Linked DNA regions of Chelatococcus sp. HY11. The protein of the gene in region 3 interacts with the protein of the main gene of each other region in a pairwise test. Links are inferred from orthologs where the notes say so. Each region holds a gene or a part of one and is shown on either strand. Other genes may lie near its edges. The genes, in order: dnaN, KIO74_RS16770, dnaE and dnaQ.

The links.
Region 1: the proteins of dnaE (region 3) and dnaN interact in binary tests that used the Escherichia coli proteins (3 or more experiments, as listed by UniProt). The link is inferred for Chelatococcus sp. HY11 from one-to-one orthologs.
Region 2: the proteins of dnaE (region 3) and KIO74_RS16770 interact in binary tests that used the Escherichia coli proteins (3 or more experiments, as listed by UniProt). The link is inferred for Chelatococcus sp. HY11 from one-to-one orthologs.
Region 4: the proteins of dnaE (region 3) and dnaQ interact in binary tests that used the Escherichia coli proteins (3 or more experiments, as listed by UniProt). The link is inferred for Chelatococcus sp. HY11 from one-to-one orthologs.

What each region holds. Positions count from the first base shown.
Region 1 is NZ_JAHBRX010000001.1:3,250,566-3,255,346, reverse strand. Bases 1,247-4,141 are described here. They hold dnaN (DNA polymerase III subunit beta), read right to left. Parts: upstream 3,308-4,141; coding sequence 2,186-3,307; downstream 1,247-2,185. Other genes in these bases: dnaA (chromosomal replication initiator protein DnaA), read right to left, coding at 3,485-4,141; recF (DNA replication/repair protein RecF), read right to left, coding at 1,247-1,963. Outside these bases: KIO74_RS14860 (LysE family translocator), read right to left, coding at 53-682; more of recF, read right to left, coding at 800-1,246; more of dnaA, read right to left, coding at 4,142-4,781. UniProt on the Escherichia coli protein: Confers DNA tethering and processivity to DNA polymerases and other proteins. Acts as a clamp, forming a ring around DNA (a reaction catalyzed by the clamp-loading complex) which diffuses in an ATP-independent manner freely and bidirectionally along dsDNA.
Region 2 is NZ_JAHBRX010000001.1:3,677,052-3,681,896, reverse strand. The notes cover bases 1,034-3,992. They hold KIO74_RS16770 (aminotransferase), read right to left. Parts: upstream 3,108-3,992; coding sequence 1,959-3,107; downstream 1,034-1,958. Other genes in these bases: cobU (bifunctional adenosylcobinamide kinase/adenosylcobinamide-phosphate guanylyltransferase), read left to right, coding at 3,491-3,992; KIO74_RS16765 (hypothetical protein), read left to right, coding at 3,097-3,321; KIO74_RS16775 (polyamine ABC transporter substrate-binding protein), read right to left, coding at 1,034-1,891. In the rest of the region: KIO74_RS16780 (hypothetical protein), read left to right, coding at 380-694; more of KIO74_RS16775, read right to left, coding at 794-1,033; more of cobU, read left to right, coding at 3,993-4,018; cobO (cob(I)yrinic acid a,c-diamide adenosyltransferase), read left to right, coding at 4,090-4,698; KIO74_RS16750 (VOC family protein), read left to right, coding at 4,782-4,845. UniProt on the Escherichia coli protein: Shows aminotransferase activity with methionine and histidine as substrates, and to a lesser extent also with phenylalanine.
Region 3 is NZ_JAHBRX010000001.1:1,148,256-1,154,212, forward strand. Bases 1,079-5,149 are described here. They hold dnaE (DNA polymerase III subunit alpha), read right to left. Parts: upstream 4,750-5,149; coding sequence 1,279-4,749; downstream 1,079-1,278. Other genes in these bases: KIO74_RS31595 (META domain-containing protein), read right to left, coding at 4,953-5,149. Outside these bases: KIO74_RS05430 (ABC-F family ATP-binding cassette domain-containing protein), read right to left, coding at 1-1,064; more of KIO74_RS31595, read right to left, coding at 5,150-5,714. UniProt on the Escherichia coli protein: DNA polymerase III is a complex, multichain enzyme responsible for most of the replicative synthesis in bacteria. This DNA polymerase also exhibits 3' to 5' exonuclease activity. The alpha chain is the DNA polymerase catalytic subunit.
Region 4 is NZ_JAHBRX010000001.1:3,393,529-3,398,135, forward strand. The notes cover bases 1,887-4,607. They hold dnaQ (DNA polymerase III subunit epsilon), read right to left. Parts: upstream 3,742-4,607; coding sequence 3,031-3,741; downstream 1,887-3,030. Other genes in these bases: KIO74_RS15465 (Tim44/TimA family putative adaptor protein), read right to left, coding at 1,887-1,987; secB (protein-export chaperone SecB), read left to right, coding at 2,362-2,850; coaE (dephospho-CoA kinase), read right to left, coding at 3,746-4,351; KIO74_RS15485 (shikimate dehydrogenase), read right to left, coding at 4,357-4,607. Outside these bases: KIO74_RS15455 (Smr/MutS family protein), read right to left, coding at 1-25; mltA (murein transglycosylase A), read right to left, coding at 22-1,254; more of KIO74_RS15465, read right to left, coding at 1,268-1,886. UniProt on the Escherichia coli protein: DNA polymerase III is a complex, multichain enzyme responsible for most of the replicative synthesis in bacteria. The epsilon subunit contain the editing function and is a proofreading 3'-5' exonuclease.

The DNA.
Region 1 (4,781 bases), 2.1 Mb from region 3 along the record:
CGGGCGTGAGATTTCACGCCCGCGCGGGCACTTTTCCCTTGAGAATGCGGCTTTATCGCGTTGCGACCGCAACGGCCGCGCCGGCCATCACGGTTCCGCTGCCCCGGTTAAGCCAGCGCATGGCGCGCGGCGAGGTGAAAAGCCGGCGAACACGTGTCGCCAGAAGCACATAGCCGGTGAACACGCCGGTCAGGACGGCGACGATGACGGCGGCGAGTTCGACGAAGGCCAAAAGACGAACATCCGCCAGATTAATGATATTGGGCAAGAGCGCGAGATAGAACATCATGGTCTTAGGGTTGCCGAGCGTCAGCATCAGGCCGCCGATGAAAGCGCGCGCGCCCCTTTCGCCGGGGCCGGCGTGCGCGGAGGTCCCCGGCGCGGCCGAAACCGGCGCGAACCAGAGCTTCCACGCCAGCCAGAGCAGATAGGCGGCGCCGAGATAACGGATGACGAGGAAGAGTTCGTGGAATGTCTGAGCCACGACGGCGAGTCCGAGCACCGCGGCCGCCAGCCAGACTACATCTCCGACAATAAGGCCGGCAAGGAAGGGAGCGACGCCCGTCGCCCCGCGCGCCAGCACCCGCGCGAGAATCGCCGCGACCGCCGGTCCCGGCGAAGCGCCCGCGGCGGCGAGCACGCTGGCGAAAACGGCAAGGCTGATCAGGTCAAGGCCGGACATTGTCTCAGCGTCTCACGATATCGGGGCATAGAAAGCCAAAAACGTTGATGCTGCTCATAGCAGAAATGATACGCGGCGCGAAGGCGTGATTCGCAGGTGCGGCTGCTGGGCGGAAAGTCAAATTTCTGTTGCGGCGTAACGTGTTACCACGCCGGAAGCCACCAGGAAACGTACTGAGCCGTCCGGCAGGTCGGCGAACAGCGCGGGGTCGGCGCCAGTCATCCAGACTTGGGACCCCAGCGCGCCCAATTCCCGGTAGAGCGCGGCGCGTCGGCGTGGATCGAGATGGGCTGCGACCTCATCCATGAGCACCAGCGGCGCGATCCCGCTCATGGTCGCGACGAGGCGGGCATGGGCGAGCACGAGCCCGATCAGCAGCGCCTTCTGCTCGCCGGTCGAGCATTGGCCGGCGGGCATCGCCTTCGCGCGATGGTGCACCACGAGTTCGCTGGTCTGCGGGCCTGCCAGCGTGCGGCCGGCGGCCTTGTCGCGCGCCCGGCCGTCACGCAGCAGGCGGCGATAGTGATCCTCGACCTCGACGGCGGCGGTCGTGTTGACCATCGCCTCGATTTCGCCTTCCAGTCGCAGTTCGGCCGAGGGAAAGGGAGAGGCGTCATCGCGGGTCGCTTCGATCAGCGCGGCGAGCCGCGCCACCGTTTCCGCGCGCGCGGCGGCAACGGCGACGCCGAGTTCAGCCACCTCCCGCTCCACCGCATCGAGCCACGCCCGGTGGGGAGCATCCTCCGCGAGCAGCCGGTTGCGGCCGCGCATCGCCTTCTCGAAGGCGTTGACGCGTGTACCGTGGCCTGCGTCGACGGCCAGAACGAGGCGATCGAGGAAACGGCGGCGATCACCCGCGGCCCCGGAAAAGAGCCCGTCGAGAGCCGGTGTCAGCCAGACGACTCGCACATACTCCGCGAAGGCTGAAGCGGACGCCACCGCCGTGCCATCGACCCGGCATTTGCGGCCCGCGCCGCCGTCAGCCGTTGGTTCACTGCCGATACCCAGACGAATCTCGTCAAAAGCTGATGCCAGCGTGGCGGACACCGCAAAGCCGCCGCGTCCGCCAAGGCGTGCGAGCTCGCTGAAGTCAGCCCTGCGTAACCCACGCCCGGGCGTGAACAGCGACAGCGCCTCGATGAGATTGGTCTTGCCCGCGCCATTGTCGCCGACGAGCGCCACCAGTGGCGCTTCGCCGACGTCGAGATGGAGGTCCGCATAGCTGCGGAAATCCGCAAGTATGAGGCGCTTCACGCGCGGAGCCGTCGCGAGCTCCTGAATGGTCGCGTCCCCACAGTTTGCCTGGCTACATCTGGCGGCGTTCAAGAACCGCCGCCTCGCTCAGTCCACATGTCGCCGGCCAGAAGCCACATGTGTCAATCGCTTCGCCGCGGGTATCGCGCCGCCTGACAGTCTGATCTGGCTGAGAAAAACGCCCCGACCCGTCAGGCTGCCGTTCCCCACGCAAGGTCGTTCCGATCCTTGCGCGCGATGCCCCTGCGGTCAGACCCGCATCGGCATCAGCACATAGAGAGCCGCTGCCCCCTCGCGATCCTGCACGAGTGTCGGCGAACCGGCGTCCGCCAGTTTGAACAGGGCCGTGTCGCCGTCGAGCTGGCTCGTGATATCGAGGAGATAGCGCGCGTTGAAGCCGATATCGAGACCTCCTGCCTCATAGTCGACTTCGAGCTCCTCGGTCGCGCTGCCTGAGTCCGGGTTGGTGACCGAAAGAACCATGCGGCCGTCGCTGAGGGCGAGCTTCACCGCGCGCCCGCGCTCAGATGAAATGGTCGATACACGATCGACCGCCGCGCTGAACACGTCGCGATCCACGACGAGCTGCTTGTCATTGTTGGCCGGGATGACCCGCTGATAGTCCGGGAAAGTCCCGTCGATCAGCTTCGACGTCAGAACCACGGCGCCGATCGTCAGCCGCACCTTGGCTGGCGACAGCTCGACGGTGATTTCCGCTTCCAGGCCATCGAGCAGCTTCTGGATCTCGGCGACGGCCTTGCGCGGCAGGATGACGCCGGGCATGCCGACGGATCCGGCCGGCGCCGGCACGTCGACGCGTGCGAGGCGATGGCCATCGGTCGCCACAGCGCGCAGCACGGTCGCGCCGGGTTCCGCCTCGATCGTGTGAATGAAGATGCCGTTGAGATAGTAGCGCGTCTCTTCCGTCGAGATCGCGAACTGCGACTTGTCGATAAGGCGCTTCAATTCGATGCCGGGCAGACTGAACCGATGCGGTAGGTCGCCCGCCGCGAGATCGGGAAAATCGCTTTCAGGCAGGGCCTGCAGGTTGAAACGCGAGCGTCCGGCGCGCATCAGCATCTGCGTTCCGTCGCCTGTGGTTTCCAGCGAGACCTGCGCGCCGTCGGGCAGCTTGCGCACGATGTCGTAGATGACGTGGGCCGGGACCGTTGTGGCGCCCTCGACTTCGACATCGGCGGCCAGGGTTTCCGTCACCTCGAGGTCGAGATCGGTTGCCTTCAGGCTAAGCTGACCGGCCACGCCCTTCAGGAGGACGTTGGACAGGATCGGAATCGTTGTGCGCCGCTCGACGACGCGATGGACATGACCGAGCGACTTCAAAAGTGTCGCCCGTTCGACGGTGACCTTCATCGAACGTTCCGTTTCTCTCTAACGCAATGTCCCGTGCAGAACAGGCTGGAAAGAAACCGGCCCGCCCAACGGGTGGGCAGGCACAATGCCGTCTCGCCAGCGCTTTCGCAAGGGCACTTGTTAACAAGCCACGGTTCCGGGCGGCGGCCCATGGGCATGGGCCGCATTCCGGGAGACTTACTCCTGCAGCATGCGCTTCAGGAGCTCGACCTCTTCGTTCAATGCGCTGTCGTCACCGACGGCCTTTTCGATCTTCCGCACCGCATGCAGCACGGTGGTGTGGTCGCGCCCGCCGAAGCGCCGGCCGATTTCCGGCAGGGAGCGCAGGGTCAGAATCTTGGACAGATACATCGCGATCTGGCGCGGCTTGACTACCGCCGCCGTCCTACGCTCGGACAGGATATCGGCGCGCGAGACGTTGTACCGGCTGGCGACCAGCTTCTGGATGTCCTCGATCTTGACGCGTTTGGGGTCCTTGGTGCGGACGAGATCGCGGATGGCTGCCTCGGCTGTCTCCAGCGACATCTCCGACCCCGAGAGGGTGGAATGCGCGAGCAGCCGGTTGACGGCACCGTCGAGGTCGCGGCCGTTGGTGGTGATCACGCGGGCCACGTAGGAAACGACCGGCGCCGGCACCGAGAACGCCGGATGGACGGATTGCACCGCCGCGATCCGGGCCATCAGGATGCGGTTGCGCAGCTCCTCGTCCAGCGAGGCCATCTCAACCACGAGCCCGCCGGCAAGGCGCGAGCAGACACGCTCGTCGAGGGCCTCAAGGTCAGCGGGAGGACGATCCGCGGCCACCACGATCTGTCGCCCGGCATCAAGCAGGGCATTGATGGTGTGGCCGAATTCCTGCTGGATGGATTTGCCCTGCAGGAACTGCACGTCGTCGATGACGAGAAGGTCGATGCCGCGCAGCTTTTCCTTGAAGGCAAGCGCGGTCTGGGCCTTCAGGGCGGCGACGAAGCCATACATGAAGCGATCGGCTGTGAGATAGATGACCCGCTTCCCGCAGCGCTGGGCCTCGTGGGCCACCGCCTGGATCAAATGCGTCTTGCCGAGGCCGACGCCGGCATGGAGATAAAGCGGATTATAAAGCGGGGTCGCGCCGTCGTCGCGCGCCACCCGCTCGGCCGCAGCATGGGCAAGCGCGTTGGACCGGCCGACAATGAAGGACTCGAACGTCAGGCGGCTGTCGAGAGGATTGCCCGTGAGATCCGAGCTTTCGCCACGCTGGGTAGCGGTCACTGCAACCGGCTTCTCGAAAACAGGCGGCGCGATGCTCGTCTCGGCAAATCCCTCCCGCACGGCTGCCGGTCGTGGCGCCGGCGGCTCCGCCGGCCGCGCGGGGGTGATCGCGTCACGGTTCACCGAGCCGCGAACGGATAGGGCGAGACGGGTTACCTCAGCGCATTCGGCGCGGAACAGGTTGAGGACACGGTCTGCATAATGGGACTCGATCCAGCTCTTG
Region 2 (4,845 bases), 2.5 Mb from region 3 along the record:
GCGTTGCGCCGAGGGTTCCGCTGCCAAAGCATCTCCGGAAATCCGGGCGACATGACGCTTCGGCCGACCTGTTTGATTGGTCCTTGTCCCGCTTTGGCGGAGCGGGGTCAAGCGCGAGGCCTGCCCGAACCAAGGTATCGGCACAGGAATGCGCCGGGAATGCCCAGCAAGACCGGGGATGTCCGGGGGGGTCCTGCGTCTAAGCGATTCCTTCACGCGAACCGGTTTCCACTGCGCCCACAAATGCTTTAGTGGCAATAAGTCAGGATCAGGCTATGCATGGCTCCGTATGGAGTGATGACGAGGACAGCGACGCATGCCTTCCAGAACGACAGGCTTGAACCGCGCGAAAGCCACGCGATTCTTGAGCGCAGGTTTCATGAGCATCGTTCTGGGCTTGAGCCTCGCGCCCGGCACGGCGCAGGCGCAGGCTGGCACAGCCGTTTGCAAGCGTGATCTCTTCGTTCTCGAATCAACGCTGAGCAATGCCTTGCGCAATCTGGAAGCCGTGGCGCAGGCGAGCGATGACGCCAAATGCAGCGCCTATCGCAAGCATGTCGATGTCATGCGCGAGGCGAGCAAGACTTTCACCCGTTGCACGACGGGGCGTGAGCGCCAGGAGAATGTGACGCAAATGGACGCATCGGTCGCTGATTTCCAGGCCCTGATTCGCTCGCGCTGCGCGAAACCTTGATTGGCAGGCCCCCCAAAGGGCGAGCCTGCTCTCTTCCAGCCAATGGCTGTATCGCTTGCATAGGCCCTACGAGAGGCCATATCCCGCAAGGCGCGGGCCTTAGCGTCCCGTTTTGATGCGGGTCCACAGGCGCGTCGCGGTGCGCTGGGCCTGCTCGTTATAGGCGGTGTTCGTGAACAGGCGCGACATGGTCTGCTCATCCGGATAGATGCCCGGATCGTTCAGGATCGCGGGATCGACATCCTTCTTCGCGGCCAGGTTGCCGCTGGCGTAGTGCACGGCATTGGCGTTGCGCGCCGCGATCTCGGGCCGGTTCATGAAATCGATGAAGGCATGCGCCTCCGCGACGTTCTTGGCATCGGCCGGGATAGCCATGGAATCGAACCACATCAGCGCGCCTTCCTTCGGAATGACATAGCCGATGTTGACGCCGTTCTTGGCCTCTTCCGCGCGGGTCTTGGCCTGCACGATATCGCCGGAATACCCGACCGCCACGCAGATGTCGCCGTTGGCGAGCGCGTTGATATATTCGGAGGAATGGAACTTGCGGATGTTGCCACGCACTTTCATGAGCGCATCGGTCGCCTTGTTGAGATCCTTCGAGTCCTTCGAATCGGGATTGAGGCCGACATAGTTCAGGACGCCGGGGAAGAGGTCCTCGGGCGAATCCAGCATATAGATGCCGCAATCCTTGAGTTTCGCCGCGACTTCAGGCTTCAGCACGAGATCCCAGGTATTCAGCGGCACATCGCCAAGCCGCTCCTTCACCTTGTCGACGTTCAGGCCGATGCCCGTGGTGCCCCACATGTAATTGACGGCATAGACATTGCCGGGGTCGAAGACGGTGAGCTTCTTGGCCACGTCCGGCCACATGTTGACGAGATTGGGAATCTTCGCCTTGTCGAGCGGTTGGAAGACCTTGGCCTTGATCTCGCGCTGCAGGAACGGTCCAGACGGCACGACGATGTCGTAGCCGGATTTGCCGGCAAGCAGCTTCGTCTCGACGATCTCGTTGTTGTCGTAGGTATCGTAGACGACCTTGATCCCCGTTTCCTTCGTGAACTCCTCGAGCACGGTAGGATCGATGTAGTCCGACCAGTTATAGACGTTGACTGTCTTGTCCTGCGCCAAGGCGACCCCGGCCGCGGCCAGCGCGGCGATCGACACCAAGGAGCGGAGCATCAGAGAACGGATCATGCCGGCTGTTCCCAAGCTGGAGTGCGTTTTCGTCTTGCTGGAGTGTTGCCAGACAATGTGAGGCAGTTCAACGGCTCTGCACAAGCCCTTCCAACTGCGCGAGGGCGCGGTCGAGAGTCGCGTCCGTCTTGGCGAAGCAGAAGCGCGCCACGGTGCGCACAGCCCCTTCGGCATAGAAGGCTGAAACGGGGATCGCGGCCACGCCGCGTTCCGTCACGAGGCGCTTGCAGAAATCGACGTCATCCCTCTCACCGAGCGGCGCGATGTCCACGTTGAGAAAATAGGTGCCGTGGCTCGGCAGCACGGTGAAGCCGCGCTCCTTGAGGCCATGGCTGAAACGATCGCGGCTGCGCTGGAAATCCGCCCGCATGCCGGTGAAATAGTCGTCGGCCTTGCCGAGGCCATAGGCGACGGCCGCCTGCAAGTTCGGCGCCGTGGTAAAGGTCAGGAACTGGTGCGCCTTGGCGAGCACCTTGAGGATGTCCGGCGCGGCACAGGCAAAGCCCACCTTCCACCCGGTCAGCGAAAAGATCTTGCCCGCCGAGCCGATCTTGACGGTGCGCTCGCGCATGCCGGGCTCCGCCATCAGCGGACGATGACAGCGCCCGTCGAACACCACATGTTCCCACACCTCGTCACACACCGCGATCGCATCATGCTTGACGCAGAAGCGAGCGAGCAAGGCGAGGTCTTCCTCCGGGAAAACGACGGCGGAGGGATTGAGCGGATTGTTGAACAGAACGACCTTCGTCTTGTCGGAGAAAGCCGCGGCGAGCGCCTCCTCCGTCAGGCGCCAATGCGGGGGCTGCAAGGTGACGAAGCGCGGCACGCCACCCGCACGCCGCACAAGCGGCAGATAGGCATCATACATCGGCTCGAAGAGCACGACCTCGTCACCCGGCTCGATGAGCGCGAACAGGGCACCCGCGATCGCCTCCGTGGCGCCTGATGTCACCATCACCTCATCCGCCCCGAGATCGAGCCCCTGGTGATCGGCGTAGTGCTGGGCGACCGCCTGCCTGAGTTCGGGCAGGCCCATCATCGGCGGATACTGGTTCCAGCCGGAGATCACGGCTTCCGCCGCCTTGGCACGAACGTCGTCCGGGCCGGCGCCGTCGGGAAAGCCCTGCCCGAGGTTCACCGCTCCCGTTTCGCGGGCGAGCTGCGACATGGATTCGAAGACTGTGGTGGGCAGGGAGGAGAAAATGCGGTTCATGGAGCAGCGCCTCTACAATGCGTCAGCCTTAGCACCGCCGACCGGCCGGCGAAACGGCATTCATCGCGCCATGCGCGTGGCGCGACACCCCGTTGTCGATCTCCTGCAACAGGCCGCGCGGGATATTGCAATCAGCGCATACCAGGGTGTGCCAGCGCACAGCCTGGACCGGGCTTCGGTGCAGGTCCGCCGCTCAGGGCTGGGGTTTGTTTGACTTCACAAGCGATGAAGCCGAAGGATGAGTCATCGGCTCGGCAGGGCCGTATGGCTGGACCGTTCTCCGGTGCCCCCTCCCAGCCTTGCGGACTTGCCGGGCCGGTTCCCGTTTTTGGGCAACGCCCCCGACGCCTTGCATTGCCCCGAGGGTCGTGACACCAATGGGCATGTCCCAGGCCAGCGCACCACGCCCCTTCCTGTCCCTGATCCTCGGCGGAGCCCGCTCTGGCAAGAGCCGCGTGGCCGAAGCCCGTATCACATCACTGCCGCAGCCGTGGATTTACCTCGCCACCTGTGAGCCGCGCGATAAGGAGATGGCCGAACGCATCGCCCATCACCGCGACCGCCGCGGCGGCGGATGGATCACCCGCGAGGAACCCATAGACATCGTGGAGGTGCTCGACGAGGCGCCGCCGGGCGTCCCGATGCTCATCGACTGCCTGACCCTCTGGCTCACCAATGTGATGCTGGCCGAATACGACGTCAGCGGGGAATGCGACCGGCTGGTCACGCGCCTGGAGGCCAACGACCGCCCCCTCGTCATCGTCAGCAACGAGGTCGGCCTCGGCATCGTGCCGGACAATGCGCTCGCCCGCGCTTTCCGCGACCAGGCGGGCCTCATCAACCAGCGCGTCGCGGCCATCGCCGATGAAGTGGTGATGGTCGCCGCCGGCCTTCCCCTGAAACTGAAATAGATCCGGTGCGGGGCCGCCGGTATCCAAACGGCCAGCAAGTTATCCCGCCCGCAAGTTATCCCGAGGACATCATGAGCCTGAGCACTGACGACGCGCGCCATCGCGACAAGATGATCAAGCGCAAGGCCGCCCAGGACGCGGAGGTTGCCTCCAAGACCATCGAGAAGGGCCTGCTCATCGTCCATACGGGCAAGGGCAAGGGCAAATCGACGGCCGCCTTCGGATTGATGCTGCGGGCTCTGGGCCATGGCTGGCCGGTCGGGGTCGTGCAGTTCATCAAGGGCGCCTGGTCGACCGGCGAGCGCAAGGCGCTGGAGGCCTTCGGAGACCAGGTGCGCTGGTACAGCATGGGCGAGGGCTTCACCTGGGAAACGCAGGATAAAGAGCGCGATATCGCCGCCGCGACCCGCGCCTGGGCGAAGGCCAGGGAACTCATGGACGATCCGGCCATTCGCCTTGTGGTCCTCGATGAGCTCAACATCGCGCTGCGCTATGACTATCTTCCGCTTAACGAGGTGGTGGAGGCTCTGAGCGCGCGACGCCCGGACCTGCACGTGATCGTCACCGGTCGCAACGCCAAGCTAGAACTCATCGCCGCCGCCGACCTCGTCACCGAGATGACGCCGGTGAAGCACCATTTCGAAGCGGGCGTGCGCGCGCAGGAAGGCATCGAGTTCTAGGCATCGAGTTCTGATGTAAGCCTGACGCCGCCAATCCGCGTTGCGTTGTTCGGGTTGCGGCGTTCAAGCGGAAGGACATCGCCATGCGGTTGCTGGTCAATATCGATGTGCCGGATCTCACGCTGGCCGTGGCCTTCTACACCGCGG
Region 3 (5,957 bases):
AGGTCTCGAATGACGGGCCGGGCGATCGCGTATCCCCCGGTCACGGAATCGAGCCTCAGAGCGGTCCTGCCAAGTGGTATTCCCGTCGAGAGCATATCCATGCGCAAGGGCTGAAGTACTTCGATCCGCGCGCGTGCGTCGGCGAGAGCCCCCTCCGCCATCCCGGCCCGGGCCTCCCGAAGGCGGGCGTTTGAGCCGCCGGAAGCTTCCGCCCGCCCCCTGGCCGCATCCATCAGGATTTTGGGCTGGTCGCCTCTGGCGCGCCCCTTTTGTCCGTTGCTGTCCCTGCGCGCTTTGCGCTCCACCGCCTGCTGCGCGCGACGCCTGACTTCGGCGCGCGCCCTCTCGGCGGCGGCAAGATCGTTGTGAGCGCCCTCAAGCTCCGTGGTCTTCCGCGCGCGATAGGCACGATAATTCCCGCCATATCGTGTGGCGCCGAGCGTCGTCAGCTCCACGATCGCATCCATCGCATCGAGAAGCTCCCGATCATGACTGACAATGACGGCACCACCTCGCCATCCGGAGATGAAATCCAGGACAGCCCGGCGTCCGTCGCGGTCCAGGTTGTTGGTCGGCTCATCGAGCAGAAGGATGTCCGGCTCGGCAAAAATCAACGCGGCCAAGGCCGCGCGGGTGCGTTGCCCGCCAGACAACGCGGCGAGCCGCGCATGCGGCTCCAATAAAAGGCCACAACGCAAAAGAGCCGCGTCGATCCTCGCGGGCAAATCCCAATCCGCGCCGGCCAGTTCATCGGGCTCGGCCAGCCCTCTTTCCGCGCGGTCGAGTATTGCTAAGGCCGCTTTCGCATCAAAAAGGTCCGCGAGCGTGTCGGCGCTCGCTTGCACATCCTGACGCATGACGCCCAGGGCGCCCGAGGCTTGGATACTGCCCGACGAGGGGCGAAGCTCGCCCGCGATCAGCCGCAGCAGCGTGGTCTTGCCGGTGCCGTTACGCCCGACAATGCCGGTACGCTCGGGGCCGAAGCTTAAATTGAGATCGGAAAAAAGCGGCGCTCCATCAGGAGCATGGCACGACAGATTGAGCAGAGTAATGGAAGCGGGCATGGGACAGGACTTCTCGCAGCATGATCGACTGAACGACGGCGGCAAGAGACATGTCCATATCGTAGCGGCTCCAAAACCTTGTTGAATCCGGCGTTAGGTAAGTGCAATGCGTCGCGCGCGCAAGCTCGCGCAGCAAATTTCGGCAAAACTTTCATCCGCGCGACCACGTGGCCTTGGCCGGCTACACGACAGCGGGCGGCGACTGCACTGAAGGCTACAGCATCTCCACATGGACGACGCCGGGGATCGCCCGGATGGCGCTCGCCATCTGCGGTGTCGTGGAAAAACGCCCCTTGAGCTTCACCTCGACCTCCTGCTTCTCCTCCAGCATCAGCACCAGCGAAATGTCGCCATCCCCACGGTCGCGCAGCCGTTCGGCGACAATGGGGAGCGGTGCCTCATCACGCAGGAAGATCCGCAGGCTCTTGTGATGTTTGGAGACCGCCGAATCGAGCGGCTCGACCGACTGGATGCGCGCCCTCACCTCCTCGCCCTCGGCGGAGGCCTGGACCAAGAGAATGACGGCCTTGCCCGGCTCAAGCAGGTCGCGGAAATGCGACAGCCCTTCCGCAAAGATGATCGCCTCGAAATGCCCGCTCTGGTCCGACAGATTGACGATGCCCATCTTCGAGCCGCTCTTCGTGCGGCGCTCGGTCCGGTCCAGCACAGTGGCGGCGAGCCGCCCCATATTGACCCCGCCGCGGACCGCCTTGGCGAAATCCGACCAGCGTTGGACACGCAGCTTTTCAAGCAGAGCGCCATATTCATCGAGCGGATGGCCCGTGAGAAAGAAACCGGCCGCGTCGTATTCCCGCTGCAAGCGCTCGGCCGGCAGCCATGGCACGTAGGTGGGAATGCGCAGGGGCTCCGGCGCGGAGGTCGGCCCGCCGAAGAAATCGTTCTGCCCGTCAGCCTCCGCCGCCACGGTGCGCGCCGCGATCGCGGTGATCGCGTCGATGGCGGCGAAGCTGCGCGCACGATCCGGCTCGAGCTCGTCAAAGGCGCCGGCCGAAATCAGGGCTTCCAGCGTGCGCTTGTTGACGAGCTTGGGGTTGAAGCGGCGGGCAAAATCACCGAGGTCACGGAACGGCGTATCGCCGCGGGCCGCAACAAGCGCCTCGACAGCCTGCCGACCGACACCCTTGAGCGCGGCCAGGGCATAGCGGATCGAGCCGCGCTTGTCGGCGTCATAGTGCACCTCGAACACCACGCCCGAGCGATTGATCGAAGGGGGCTCCACCTTGATGCCAAGGCGCTCGGCCTCACGCCGAAACTCCGACAGCTTGTCGGTGTTGTCGAGTTCGAGCGTCATGGACGCGGCCATGAACTCGACCGGATGGTTCGCCTTCAGATAGCCCGTGTGGTAGGACACGAGCGCATACGCAGCCGCATGGCTCTTGTTGAAGCCGTAGTCGGCGAATTTGGCGAGCAGGTCGAAGATCTCGTCGGCCAGCGCCTTGGTGAGGCCGCGCTCGATGGCGCCATCCACGAATCGCTCGCGCTGCGCGTCCATCTCGGCCTTGATCTTCTTGCCCATGGCGCGGCGCAACAGGTCGGCCTCGCCGAGCGAATAGCCCGACAGCGACTGCGCCACCTGCATCACCTGTTCCTGGTAGATGATGATGCCGAAGGTCTCGTTCAGGATCGGCTGGAGCTTCTCGTGGAGGTACCACTCCTCCTCCGGTTCACCATCCCCGTGCTTGCGGGCGCAATAGACAGGAATATTGGCCATCGGACCGGGACGGTAGAGCGCCACGAGGGCGATCAGGTCCTCCAGCCGGTCGGCGCGCATCTCGACGAGCGCCTTGCGCATGCCGGCGCTTTCCACCTGGAACACGCCCACCGTCTCGCCGCGCCCGAGATATTCATAAGTTTTCTTGTCATCGAGAGGGATGGTCGACAGATCGATGTCGAGCCCCTTCTTCTTGATGAGATCGACCGCCGTGCGCAGCACGGTGAGCGTCTTCAGCCCGAGGAAGTCGAATTTGACGAGCCCCGCCTGCTCCACCCATTTCATGTTGAGCTGGCTGACGCGCATGCCTGAACGCGGATCGCGATAGAGCGGCACGAGTTCTTCCAGCGGCCTGTCGCCGATGACGATGCCGGCGGCATGGGTGGAGGCATGGCGGTGCAGCCCCTCCAGCTTCTGGGCGATGTCGAGCATGCGCCCAACCACCGGCTCCTCCTTCGCCGCGCTCTGGAGCTTGGGCTCGTCCTCGATCGCCTTCTTGAGCGTGACGGGATTGGCCGGATTCTGCGGGACGAGCTTGGTCAGCTTGTCGACCTGGCCGTAGGGCATCTCGAGCACGCGGCCGACGTCGCGCATCACCCCGCGCGCCTGCAGCGTACCGAAGGTAATGATCTGCGCGACGCGATCCTCGCCGTAGCGCTGCTGCACATAAGATATGACTTCTTCGCGCCGGTCCTGGCAGAAGTCGATATCGAAGTCCGGCATCGACACGCGATCCGGATTGAGGAACCGTTCGAACAGGAGGCCGAACCGCAGCGGATCAAGGTCGGTGATGGTGAGCGAATAGGCGACGAGCGAGCCCGCGCCCGAGCCACGGCCCGGGCCCACCGGGATGTCATGGGCCTTGGCCCATTTGATGAAGTCGGCGACGATCAGGAAGTAGCCGGGAAAGCGCATGCGCTCGATGATCGACAGCTCGAATTCGAGACGCTGGCGGTAATCGGCCTCGGTCAGTCCGGGCGCCGGCGGATGGGAGGCAAGACGCGCGTCGAGGCCGGCCACCGCCTGCCGGCGCAGCTCGCTCGCCTCCTCTGCCTCGTCGCCGCTGAAGCGGGGCAGCATGGGCTTGCGCGTGCGTGGCCGGTAGGCGCAACGCATGGCGATCTCGACCGTGGACTGCAGCGCCTCTGGCAGGTCCTCGAACAGCTTGACCATCGCCGCGCGCGACTTGAAGTCGTGCTCATTGGTCAGCCGGCGGCGGTTGTCATCGGTGACAAGACGTCCATCGGCGATGGCGAGCAGCGCATCATGCGCTTCATAGTCCCCAACCTTCGCGAAATAGGGCTCGTTGGTGGCAACGAGCGGAACGCCATCGCGATAGGCGAGGCGCAGCAGTTCCGTCTCAACCGAGCGCTCCTCGTTAGTACCGTGGCGCTGCAGCTCAACATAGAGACGATCGCCGAAGACCTCTCGAAGTCGCCCGAAACGCTCCGACGCGAGATCCACCTGACCATCGCGCAGCGCCCTGTCGAGGGGACCGCCCGGTCCGCCCGTCAGCGCGATCAACCCCTCGCTATGCGCCGCCAACCGCACGAAAGGCACATGCGTCACTTCCCCCGCCGTGGAATCGAGGAAGGCGCGGCTGGTGAGTTGCATCAGATTGCCGTAACCGGCCTCGCTGGTGGCAAGCAGCACGATATGCGGCAGGCTGCGAACCACCGTCTGGCGCACGGTGGGGTCCGGCGGTTCGAATTCGACGGTGAGCTGCAGGCCCGCGATGGGCTGGATTCCAGCTCCCGAGAGCTTCTCGGAGAACTCCAGGGCGCCGAAGAGATTGTTGGAATCTGTCAGGGCGAGAGCCGGCATGCCGTCGGCGATGGCCATCTTCGATAAGGCGGCGATGGTCAGCGCGCCCTCGAGAAGCGAGAACGAGGAATGGACGTGCAGATGCACAAAGCCGACGTCCTGATAGATCTCGTTCGCTGAAACGCTCATCGGAAACCCACTACCAATTACATGCTGGCCGGACTCATGCCGACCAGACTTATGCCAGCCCCGTCCCAAGCATAAGGCGAGGACCGCCGGGGTCGAGCCCCCGAGGCAGGATTACCGGTGGATGTCCTGTCACCAGGGGCGAAGCAGACGGCGGAGCCGAGGGTGCGCGCAGCCAGGGCGATGCCCTGCCCTCATGTCCGCCCTCACGTCTCCTTGCAGGCGACGGGCGACGCATTCTCACCCTTGGTCAGATCATAGAGATCGGCCGTATTGCCCTTCGTCCACCAGATGAAGCGCCCACCGGCATATTTCGCCCCGGAGCCCGAAAGCACATTGGCCGCGATCACGAACTCGCCCTGCATCGACAGCGACACCAGCGAGACGGCGCCGGCGTTGAAATAGGTGGCGTCCACGGTCCGGCCACCGCAGGCATAACTGGCCCTGATGGTCTGGACCTCGGTGACTGAGGGAACCTCGATGGTGATCGCCGCCCCCTGACGAACCCGTGTCAGCAGCGCCAGTTGCTTGCCCCCGGCGTCACGCAGGGAGAGCTTGCCGTTGCCGTCGACTGTCCAGCTTTTCACGCCTTGCAGGGCGTTGAAGAACTTCTGCTCCTGCCCCATGACGGCTGGCGGGCAAGCCATGCGGGTGGACGCCAATGGACCGATACTTAGGGTGTCAGCCCCGATCTCGGCCTTGCCGGTGAAGTGGTTGCAGCCGCCGGACCCGGTGACCTTGCCATCCCCACCGAAAGCGAGAGTCGTCTGGATGCGGTCGACCACGCCGCCGCCGCCGATGTCCTCAGCCAGCCATTGACCGGTCAAGGCGTCCGCGCTGGCCGCCACGGCTCTCTGAATGGCCGCGGAAACAGGGAACACGAGGAGCGATCCGGCGAGGATCACGCTCGTCGGCATGCGCGAAAAGACATGGCGCAAGAGGTGGCTCCTCACGGGCGCGCTTTTCAACAGACCCATCCTCATCACATCCCTTGTCACCGGGGCCTCCATCATCGGTCGATCCCCTTATCCCATAATCCCGGACATAAGGCCGGCTCAATGAAGGACCGGCGATCGCTGGCGGCTGATCCTTTTTGAGGACGCGCGAAAGAGCGGCCAGGCCTTCATCCGCCGCTCGTCGAGACTAGGGAAACACTGACCGGGTCGCCGCATCCAGACAATACATGCGAATTCGGAAGCCCCAGTCATGCG
Region 4 (4,607 bases), 2.2 Mb from region 3 along the record:
GCGTCCGGCCGCGCCGGCGTCTCATCGCCCCGCTCCACCGGGCCGCCGGGTCGTTTCGCGCGGCAGCAGAACAACAAACCGGCCTGGATGGCGGATCAACCCCGCCTTGTCCCCGGCGGCGGGGCCGCTTCCAAAGAAGATGTCGCCCCGCGCCGGCCCCAGTATGGCCGAGCCCGTATCCTGCGCGATCATCAACTTACGGAACTTTGCCGTGCTTTCATCCGGACGCGGCAGCTCCGCGTCGATCCAGAACGGCAGGCCGTAAGACCAGAGGTTGCGATCGATCGCGAGACTGCGCCCGGGTACGAGCTGGACGGATGACCCGCCGAGCGGTCCTCGTCTGGGATCGAGCTCGTCCGCGACACGGAAGAAAATATAGGAGCGGTTCTGCCGCATCAGCCGTCGGCCGGCATCCGGATTCGCCTTGAGCCAGGCGACCAGTTTGGGCGTATTGAGCTCCGCAGGTGGCAGCCCCGTCTCGAGGGCGACCATGCGACCGAGCGAACTATAGGGCTGTCCATTGCGGGCGGCGTAGGCGAGCCGGATGATGCTGCCATCATCGATTCGCACCCGAACCGACCCTTGCACATGGGCGAGAAAGGCGTCGATTGGGTCAAGATACGCCAGTGGCCGCGCCTTCGCGCCAAGCGCGCCATCCTCGATTGCCGCCCGGTCCGGATATGGCTCGAGACCCGACGCCGTTCGCCGCGCGGCCGTGAGCGCGGCATGCGGCTCCGGCAGACGCTCGCCGTCGGCGAGGGTGACGAGGTCGTCGGGGCGGGCGAGAAGAGGCGCCGAGAAGATCGCGTCGGGGGCCAGCCGCCCGCGATACTCCGGCTCGAAATAGCCAGTGAGGAAGCCGTGGCCCTGCGACGGCACGACCTGGAAAGCCGCGAAATTATGTTCGAAGAAACGGCGCGCTGCCGCCTGGGTTTTCGGAGGGTGCTTCAGCGCGCGCCGGCAGATGCCGACCAGCCCCCGCGACGAAGGGGTGATCCATCGCTGTTCGCCCGTACCCTTGCGGATCGCCTCGCAAGATCGCAGGAATGTCTTGAAGGCGGCTCTGTGATCGTCCGCGCGCCAGCCACCCAGATCGTGAAAGGCCACCGGCTCAAGGCGGGCGCCGGCCACCTCCCGAGGCGTCGCCGAAAAGGCAGGCAGCAACCCCGCGCATGCCAGGAACCCGGCCGCCGCGAGGGCGGTGAGAGAACGCCTCGCAATCCTGATCCGCTCGGACCCGATGCCACGCCGCACGGCACCGGACCCGTTACTGCGCCGCTTCGGTCGCGACCAGCTGCCAGTTCGGATCGCGGCCACCCAGGGTGCGCGCGAAGGTCCAGACATCCGTGACCGTGACGACCGTCTCAGCGCTGCCGTCGACGACGGTGCCCGCGGCATCCCGCGTGGCCGTGATGAGCTTCGAGGTGAAGCGCACCGTTGCCTGCGCCAGCTTGCCCTTGAGGTCCACTGCGAGAAGGTCGGCGCCGTCGATCGAGACAAACGTGGTCTCGATCTTCTCGCCACGCTTTTCGCGTTCGCCGATTTCCCGATCGAACCCTTCAAAAACCTCCTTCGAGAGAAGGCCCTTGAGGCTCTTGCGGTCGCCCTGGGCGAAAGCCATCACGATCATCTCGTAGGCCATCTTGGCGCCGCTGAGGAATTCCTGCGGATTGAAGCTCGGCTCAGCCCGGACAACGGCATCGAGGCCCGCCGCCAGCGGCGTCCCTGCCTCCGCGATGCCTTTCCAGCGATTGGGGTTTGCCTCGGCGCCCGAGCCGGTGTCATTGGCCGCGCCGGGCAGGCGCACCACATTGTCACCGTTCGAACTCCCGTTCGCGGGCTTCATCGGCGGATCGCGGCGCGCGAAAGGATCCTGCGGGGGGCGCTCATTGCCCGTCCGCTGGCCAAGCACCGAGCGGAGGCGCCAGATCACGAACACCGCGAGCGCGAGGAAGACTATAGTCGTTACGTCGAAACCGTCTTGCATGGCTATCAGTCGTCTCGTGCTCGTACCCCGGCGTCAAGTCCCACGGTTCGATTCATAGCCACAAAGACCATCCCTGTCCGATACCGCTTGATAGATATGGGGCCTTGCGCTCGTAACATCCACCGTTGCGGCAAACAAGAGATGGGTGCCTCACAAGGGCGCGGGATTGGGATTATCGTGCCTTGTCGGTGACCAGCTTTCCATGCTAGCCCCCAGCGACTGGAGCTGGGAATGCAGCAAGGCTTCGGTGGTCCATTCAGAACGGCCCGGTTCCGACAGGGATCCGTCGCCGGTCGACGAGTCCCGGTCCGGGGAGCGCGGATGCCTTCCGGAACCTTAGTTTCCATCATCCGTATATCCGGAGAAGTTTTTCCATGAGCGACATCTCAACCAACGGCACCGGCGCCCCGGCCGATACCACGCCCTCGCTGAACGCGCTCGCGCAATATATCAAGGACTTGTCCTTCGAGAACCCGAATGCCCCGCGCTCGCTGACGCCGCAGCAGCAGGGTCCGGAAATCTCGATCCAGGTCAATGTTGGCGCCAACCAGCTCGCCGAAACCGATTTCGAGGTCGACCTCACCCTCGAGGGCAAGGCCACCATCGGCAATGACGTTCTGTTCGTCTTTGAGCTCGTCTATGGCGGCGTGTTCCGCCTGCGCAACATCCCGCAGGAGCACCTGCATCCGACCGTCATGATCGAATGCCCGCGCCTGCTTTTCCCGTTTGCCCGGCAGATCGTGGCGGACAGCGTGCGCAACGGCGGTTTTCCACCCCTGTTCATCGACCCGATCGATTTCGCAGCGCTCTATCGCCAGAAGCTTTCGGAAGTGCAGCCGCAGCAGCCGGCCGCGCAGGCCTGATAACGGCCTCGGGCTCTCAAACCCGTTTGCAGCGCACCGGGCCGCCGGAAGTTATCCCTCCCCCCTTGGGGGCCCCAAGGCGCTCCCTTGGGGGGAGGTTGGCCTCGCGCCAACGAGGGCGGGGCGGGGTGCCCAGGTCAGAAGATCGATACTCCCGCCGGGCATTAAAATCACTTCTCCTCAAGCGTCCGAGATCACGCCATAGCGCGTCCAGATCGCTGCCTCGCCCAAGCCAGTCACAAAGTTGCGATGAGCCTCGCGTTCGGCGTCGCTGAGGCGCGACGGAAGCGGCTCCGGCCGCTGCATGGCTCTTAACGCTCCCTCGGCGATCGTGACGGCGGCACGTGCCGCACCGGCGACGGCGAGCCCCAGATCCGTCTGCCGGCCGCCGATAAGCTCCAGATAAACATCCGCCAGAATTTCAGAATCGAGCAGGGCGCCGTGCTTCGTGCGACGCGAGTTGTCGATGCCATAACGCGAACACAACGCATCGAGGCTGTTTTGCCCACCAGGATGCTTGCGGCGCGCAAGCATCAGTGTGTCGATGACATTGGCCGCTTCGATGCGCGGGAAGCCCAGCCGGGTGAGTTCAGAATCCAGAAAACCGACGTCGAAGGACGCGTTGTGAATCACGAGATGCGCGTCTGCGATGAATGCGACGAACTCCGCGGCCACGTCCTGAAACAGTGGCTTGTCGGACAGAAACTCGTTGGACAGTCCGTGCACGTCAAAGGCGGCCGGAGCGACCGGATATTGCGGATTGATGTATTTGTGAAAAGTACGGCCCGTTGGCAGATGGTTGATGAGCTCGACGGCGCCGATCTCGACAATCCGGTCCCCGGTGAGATGATCAAGGCCGGTCGTTTCCGTGTCGAGTACGATTTCACGCATCAAATCAGTCCCGTCGCTCGCTTGTCCGCGCCATGATGTTAGCAATGATCACGTCGATCTGAGCTTCCGCCTCCGCCAATCCGCGCCCGGTGTCCACAATGAAATCCGCCCGTCGCCGTTTCTCGGCGTCGGGAAGTTGTTTCACGTGAATCATCGCGAATCGTTCCGGCGTCATGCCCGGGCGCGCCAGAACCCGCTCACGCTGGATTTCGGGCGATGCGGTCACCACCAGAACCGCGTCGCAGTCCTTCTCCGCGCCCGTCTCATAGAGAAGCGGAATATCGAAGACCATCAGCGCCGCACCAGACCGCCGCGCCTCTTCCAGAAGGGCGTCCCTGTCCGCCCGGACGAGCGGGTGAATGATCTTTTCCAGTCTGGCCATACGCTCAGGATGGCCGATGACTTGAGCACCGAGCTTTGCCCGGTCAACCGCGCCGTCGGTCGTGGTGCCCGGAAAAGCCTCCTCGACCAGGGGCGCCGCCGCACCCCGATATAAGCGGTGAACCGCCTCGTCGGAATCATGTACGGGTATTCCCCGTGCCCTGAACATCGCGGCCGTGGTGGACTTGCCCATGCCGATCGAGCCGGTGAGGCCAAGGATAAAGGTCATACCGCTCACGCCGCCGGATAGTGCCGCAGAACGTCGGCCTCGATATGATCCCGCAGCCTCGGCGTTACGCGGGGCAATATCCCGAACCAGCGCTCAAAACCTGGAACCGCCTGATGCAGAAGCATGCCAAGCCCATCTACACCGAGAATGCCGCGCGTCCGTGCCTGGGCCAAGAGCTCGGTCTCGAGGGGAACATAGACGATATCATTGACGACGGCGTTGACCGACAACCCTGAAAGGTCGATCGCGAGCCGGT